2 regions of the Neptunomonas sp. ABH4_499 genome follow, and region 2 is predicted to be linked to the other one. Evidence: predicted binding sites of a transcription regulator. Region 2 holds the regulator's gene; the other holds the start of a gene.
The links. The regulator PhoB, encoded in region 2, activates phosphate uptake and scavenging genes when phosphate is short. The targets are predictions, from matches to a motif close to TGTCATANNNNTGTCANA.

Region 1 (3,417 bases), on a different contig from region 2:
GTTACCGACGGTGGCGATGACTTTATGACCGTACATGATCAAGCCTGCTACGATACCGGCACCGCCTAAAAGCAGAATCCAAGAGGGCATGGCAGATTTCTGAACCACTTCACCGCCGGAAGCAACAACACCGACAATGGCCGCCAGAGGACCAACCGCGTTGGCTACGTCGTTAGAGCCGTGAGCAAAGGCCATGGCGCACGCTGTGAACATCATCAGGACGCCGAACACTTTCTCTACGCTGGCAAAGTGGTAATCCTTATCGGCTTCTTTATCCACCTTGATCTTACGCAGCATCAAGATGCCTAAGCTCATGATAATGGCACCAATCAATACAGAGATCATCGCGCTTTGGGCAAAGCTTAAGTGCAGGCCAATGTGTTTTAAGCCTTTAGTGAAGGTCACCATCGAGATGATGAAGCCCACCATAAAGATGTACACAGGCACGTACTTTTTGGAGTTTGCAAACGGATCTTGCGTATCCAATATGAGCTTTTGAACGCTTCGGAATATAAAGAAAGCGATTATGCCGGCCGTGACGGGCGATACGACCCAGCTGGCGACGATACTGGAGACTTTACCCCAGTTAACCGCGTCCGCTGAAATGCCTACCGCTGCAAAGCCAACAATCGCACCGACGATTGAGTGAGTCGTTGATACTGGCCAGCCAAAGTGCGTTGCCACCAGCAACCAAATACCCGCGGCCAATAATGAGGCCATCATGCCGAAGACGAGTAGGTCAGGTGAACCCGAAAGAATACCTGGGTCGATGATGCCTTTACGAATGGTAGAGGTCACCGCGCCACCGGCTAAATAAGCACCAGCGAATTCAAAAAGAATAGCGATGATGATCGCTTGTTTTAGGGTCAGCGCTTTTGAACCAACGGATGTTCCCATCGCGTTTGCTACATCGTTTGCGCCCACACCCCAGGCCATGAAGAAACCAAAAATACACGCAAGTATGACGATGATGTCGCCGTACTGGGCCACAATATCCATGATAATGCCTTTAGATCAGAGTTGATTAACGAGCCAGAAGCAGTTGTAGGCGGCTGCCTACCTGTTGAGCACGGTCGGCTAAGTCGCCGATCCCGCTGATGACTTGATATAAGAACATCGCATCGATCGGGTACATATCCCGTTCGATCGCAAACAGCGCAGCACGAATGGTGCGTTCGTATTCGTCGTTTTTGTGTTCCAAGCGATCCAGTTCGATCAGCATTTTTTCGACCACTTCAACTTCGCGGCCTCGGAATCCAGTACTGACCAACTCGTCGAGTTCTTGAAGCGCTTCGACCGCTTGGCGGGAGGTCGCCAGTGCCGATTCTACGAATTTCAGCATAATGCTCTGGACTTGTGCCGGGATTGGCATCTTACGGCCTAACATTACCCCCGCAATGTCTTTGGCGCGGTTGGCAATTTTGTCCTGCATGCGCAGCAGTTCGAGTAGATCTGTACGCGGAACAGGAAGAAAGATACTGTTAGGTAGGTTTTGGCGAACATCCTTTTTCAATCGATCGGCTTCACCTTCCAGCACAGCGATATCATGTTGGATGGTTTCGGCCTTTGCCCAATCATCCGCCATTACGGCATTGAAGAAAGGGGTCAGTTGCTCAGCGCATGCTTGTGCTTTCTCGATGTGTTCCTGCATCGGTTTAAAAGGAGAGCGTGCAAACATTTGCATGATCGGATTGTTGGTAATCATAACCTAAGCCCGTTTAGGATTGAGTTGCGCGCAAGTATAAAGAGCGTAGCCGCTCCTGAGTAGTCAAAATATCACCAAAATGTCATGTTTTTGCCAAAATTTTGAAACTTTTTTATTTAACATTTTTGTTGGAATGTATAAATGGCTTTGGAAACCGAACTTAAGCTTTTGATCAACGAACGCGATGCGGTCGCCCTAGCTACGCTTAACTGTTTGAAAGGCAGTGAGTTTGTGGGTAAGCAAACGCTTTTAAATGTGTACTTCGACACCCCTGATTTGCAGCTGACTCAGCACAAAGTCGCTTTACGCATCCGAAAGCAGGGAAACCGCTGGATTCAGACGGTCAAAACCCGAGGTAAAAGTGTCAATGGTTTGCATCAGCGCGGTGAGTGGGAGTGGGATTTACCCGAAAACGCACTGGATTTCTCAAAATTAAACGAAGCTCAGTGGCCAGAGGCGCTAAAACCCGAGGTACTGGCGGATGAGATTATGCCCATTTTTACCACTGATTTTGAACGTTCCACTTGGAATGTTGAAAAGGGTGATGCGCTGATCGAGTTGGTTTTGGATCAGGGAGAGGTCTCTTATGAGGATAAACATTCCATTGAAAATGTTTATAAAGACCCGATTCTTGAGTTGGAATTGGAGTTAAAAAAAGGATCTGTTGAGGCGCTTTTGGATTTGAAATCACAGTTGATGCAAGCGCTAAGCAGTCTTAGCCCGTCAGATGTCTCGAAAGCGGAGCGCGGTTATCGGCTATTTGATCAGGCGCAGGCGACGCGCGGTTAAGCGGTGCTACACTTGACGGTAAGTGTTTGTTTGCTTTGAGAGCATGTAAGGAGAATAAGGATGAGCCTTCAATTAACCCCCGTACCGAATACATTATCAGCGTTGGCTGAACGTGTTTGGGAGCGGATGGAGCCTATATGGCTCACCTTAGACGATGCTTCTATGCAATCGGCGCTTCTGTCTAAAGACGCGATCATCCAAGTAGGCCTTGGCAGTGACTTTGTGGTTGAACAGTGCGAGCGACATCCCGACTGGCTACAAACGATCGTTACTGAGCATGCATTTGAGGTCGACTGGCAAGAAGCGGATGTACATCAGTCGGTGGCTAAGGCGCTAGAAGGGATCAAAGAGGAAGCGCCTTTAATGACGGCACTCCGCACGCTGCGTAATCAGTGGATGATCCGCATTATATGGCGAGATCTTTTGCGTGTGGGCTCCATGGAACAAACCGTTCGGGAGCTTAGCTGGATGGCGGATGCGCTGATCGATGGCGCATTAAACAATCTTTACGACCAGCTGACCGAGCGCTTTGGGACCCCGATGGGAGAGGACCCCATTACCGGTGAGAAAACCGCTCAACGCATGGTGGTTATCGGTATGGGGAAATTGGGCGCCTACGAGTTGAACCTCTCATCCGACATTGATTTGATGTTTACCTTTCAAGAGAAAGGTAAAACAGAGGGCGCGCGCCGCTCTTTGGATAACCAAGAATTCTTTATTCGGCTTGGGCAGCGTTTGATTCATGCGCTGGATACACTCAACAGTGATGGCTTTGTCTTTAGGGTGGATATGCGATTGCGCCCGTTTGGCTCGGCCAGCCCGCTGGCGATCAGCTTTGCTGCGATGGAAATGTATTACCAAGATCAAGGCCGAGAATGGGAGCGCTATGCCATGATCAAAGCCCGAATTGTCGCGGGCGACAA
Region 2 (3,417 bases):
TATTGTTCGGTGCTTGGATGATGTCGATCCAATATTGCGATTACCCAATGGATAACAACAAGGTGACCTTTAAGCGCATGACCAAGCTGTTGGCCGAGCGTCGTTTAACCTCGATTAGCTTTGGTGGCATTGTTCAAATTGGCTCGTTAGTGCCTATTTTGAACTTGGTTGTGATGCCAGCGGCGGTCATCGGTGCCACGCTTTACTGGTTGGAAGAGCACATGCACATCGCAGTCGACGATTAAGCCGCCTGCGTTTTGCAGATCATCTCGTTAGGGAAGTGGCAGGTAAACGTACTGCCCTTTCCTAATTCGCTGTGAATCTCTAGGCGCGCCCCGTGTCGATAGAGGGCGTGTTTCACAATCGCAAGACCCAGCCCCGTGCCGCCTGTGGCGGTCGAGCGGCCTTCATCCACCCGATAGAATCGCTCGGTTAGGCGAGGTATGTGGATTGAGTCGATCCCGATGCCGTTATCCTTCACCGAGAAATGCCCACCTTTACCATCCACCCACCAACGTATGTGGATCTCACCACCATTCGGCGTGTAACGCACCGCGTTGTACACCAGGTTCGAGAAGGCGCTGTGCAGCTCCTGTGGTTGGCCTAACAGATCGTACTCATCGTCGGCTTGTAAGGTCAGGGTATGGCCGCGCTCCTGTGAGAGCACCGATGCATCATGGTGAATGGTCGAGAGCAACGCACCCAGCTCAATGGGGTGCTCATCGTGCACTTGCTGGCTCGACTCAAGTCTTGAAAGCAGTAATAAGTCAGAGACCAGATTTTCCATTCGGTTGGATTGGGCCAGCATCTGCTTGAGGGCTCGCTGCATCGCGTTGGGTAATGGTTGATCTTGGAAGGTCTCAAGATACCCGCGGATCACCGTAAGCGGCGTACGCAGCTCGTGGGAGGCGTTGGCCACAAAGTCCTGTCGGGTTTGTTCTAGGCGGACCAGTCGCGTGATGTTACGCACCACCAACAGGCGATCGTTATCGCCAAACTTCATGATTTGATATTGTAAAATGGTGTCCGATTGAACAGGGCTTGGCAGCTGAATCGGCTCATCGTACTGATGTTTTCGATAGTAGCGAATAAAGCGCGGATCACGCAGTAAGTTCATCACCGGCATACCGCGGTCACTGCCGTGCTTGAAGCCTAGAAGTTGCTCGGCGGCGCGGTTCCACCACTCGAGGTTGTGATTTTGATCGATGATGACGATGCCATCGGGCAGCGCAGCCGAGGATTGCTCAAAGCGATTGATGATTTTTTTGAGTTCAAGGCGGCGCTTATGATGGCGCTTTTGGAGTCGATGTAGGTCGTCAAACAACTCGCCCCACACCTGATCGGATTCGGGAACCGGTTGATCATGATTGTGCAGCCAAGCTTGAAGGCGGGCCAGCTGTTTGAGCTGAAAAAACGCCCACACTAAAAGGCCAATCACGATGCCCCAACTGATCGATCCGAACATCAAACCGATCACACCGAAGATCGCCGCATACATCACTAACTGACTGATGGCGGCTTTAGGAAAACTTTGCATGTGACTCCACATCATTCAGGCGAACGGGGCGTTTGGTCGACGCCCTTAAAGCTGTCACCCGATCACTTGCGGATAAAAACGCAGATTAGGCGACCTGAGTTGAGAAACGGTACCCTGTTCCCCGCACCGTTTGTACCAGATGATCATAATCGCTGCCAAGTGCTTTTCGAAGGCGACGGATATGCACATCAACGGTTCGCTCTTCTACATAGACATTTCCGCCCCACACCATATCCAGCAGCTGACCACGAGAGTAAGCTCGGTCTTGGTGGGTCATGAAAAACTGCAGTAAGCGAAATTCGGTCGGGCCAAGCTCTAGTGCTTTGCCACCGGCGGTCACACGGTGTGAGATAGGGTCCAACGTTAGGCCCTCAACCGTGACGGGCTCTTCGATCCCTTTTGGTGTCGCGCGGCGCAAAACGGCCTTAAGGCGCGCCACCAGTTCACGCGGGGAGAACGGCTTGGTGATGTAATCATCCACACCCGCTTCCAGACCTTTAATTTTGCTGTCTTCTTCGCCTTTGGCGGTCAGCATGATGATCGGGATATCGGCCGTGGTTTCATCTTTGCGTAGACGGCGGGCCAGTTCGATGCCGCTCACGTTGGGCATCATCCAGTCCAGCAGGATCATGTCCGGCTGTCGATCAATGATCTTTGCGTGCGCATCCTGCGCATTCTCAGCTTCGATGCACTCGTATCCAGCCATTTCCAAGGCTACGGCAATCATTTCACGAATCGGTGCTTCGTCATCGACGATCAGCACGGTTTTACTTGCAGACATGTGGGCGCCTCTACGCTTTTTGTTCGATCCTAAAAAGTCGCGAGTATTACAGTCTTTTTATGTGACAGAAATATGACAGATCGACATCAAACTGTCATAAAGTGTAAAACAATTCCGGCAAAAACCACTAATTCGGCCCAATGATTGTTCAAAAAGGCTTTAAAGCACGCATCGCGGTCCCGATCACGGATCAGAGTTTGCTGATACACAAAGAAGCCGATGGCCGCACACAAGCTTGCGTAGTAGATCCACCCCAGCGACTCCAAGACGCCAACTAAGGCTAACAGGACAATCGCCAACAGCTGCAGTAGGCCAATAATGACCTTATCCTGCTCGCCAAACAGAATCGCGGTGGATTTCACCCCGATTTTGAGATCATCGTCCCGATCCACCATGGCGTATTGGGTATCGTAAGCCACGGTCCACAAAATTTTTGCTAGGAAGATCAACCAGGCAGTGAGCGGAAGCGTCTCGTTAACGGCGGTAAACGCCATCGGAATGGCCCAGCCAAAGGCAGCCCCTAAGACCACTTGGGGCAGATGAGTATGGCGCTTCATAAACGGGTATAACGCAGCTAAAAAGAGCGCCCCAAAGGACATCAACACCGTGGTCGCGTTGGTAAAGAGCACCAAGATAAACGCCGCGATCATTAACCCCGCAAAAAGCCCCAAGGCTTCTTTTGAGCTGATTAACTTTTGCGCTAACGGTCGTCCTGCTGTGCGTTTAACGTGACCATCGATGTGGCGATCCGCAAAATCATTGATCACACAGCCTGCGGAGCGGGTCAGAAATACCCCGACAACGAAGATCAGTAATAAAGAGACACTCGGTACCCCCTCAGAGGCGATCCAAAGCGCCCATAGCGTTGGCCATAGTAGCAGGTAGCTGCCAATCGGCTTATCAAAGCGCGTCAGGCGCACGTACACGGATAAGCGTTCTTTTAAGCTAAGGGTGGGGTAAGTGTCCGTTGCAGCCATGCCTGCTCCCTGATCCGAAAACGATTAAAAACGGTGCGGTTGGTAGTCTACCTGCTCCAATGGGGGAAGAAAAACCTCGGCCACTAAGAGCGGTTTTCCAGATAAACAAAACACCGAGCGAC

Region 1: ACXAF9_RS09080 (TIGR00153 family protein) is a predicted target of PhoB. The motif match lies at 1,775-1,792, and genes of this name have one in related genera.

What each region holds. Positions count from the first base shown of each region.
Region 1 is NZ_JBSWXK010000007.1:95,259-98,675, forward strand. Features, by position in the region: gene ACXAF9_RS09075 (inorganic phosphate transporter) at 1-999, opposite strand, end outside; gene ACXAF9_RS09080 (TIGR00153 family protein) at 1,025-1,705, opposite strand; gene ACXAF9_RS09085 (CYTH domain-containing protein) at 1,847-2,494, shown strand; gene glnE (bifunctional [glutamate--ammonia ligase]-adenylyl-L-tyrosine phosphorylase/[glutamate--ammonia-ligase] adenylyltransferase) at 2,555-3,417, shown strand, end outside.
Region 2 is NZ_JBSWXK010000024.1:7,397-10,813, forward strand. Features, by position in the region: gene cysZ (sulfate transporter CysZ) at 1-245, shown strand, start outside; gene phoR (phosphate regulon sensor histidine kinase PhoR) at 242-1,537, opposite strand; gene phoB (phosphate regulon transcriptional regulator PhoB) at 1,623-2,318, opposite strand; gene ubiA (4-hydroxybenzoate octaprenyltransferase) at 2,405-3,295, opposite strand; gene ACXAF9_RS17085 (chorismate--pyruvate lyase family protein) at 3,320-3,417, opposite strand, start outside.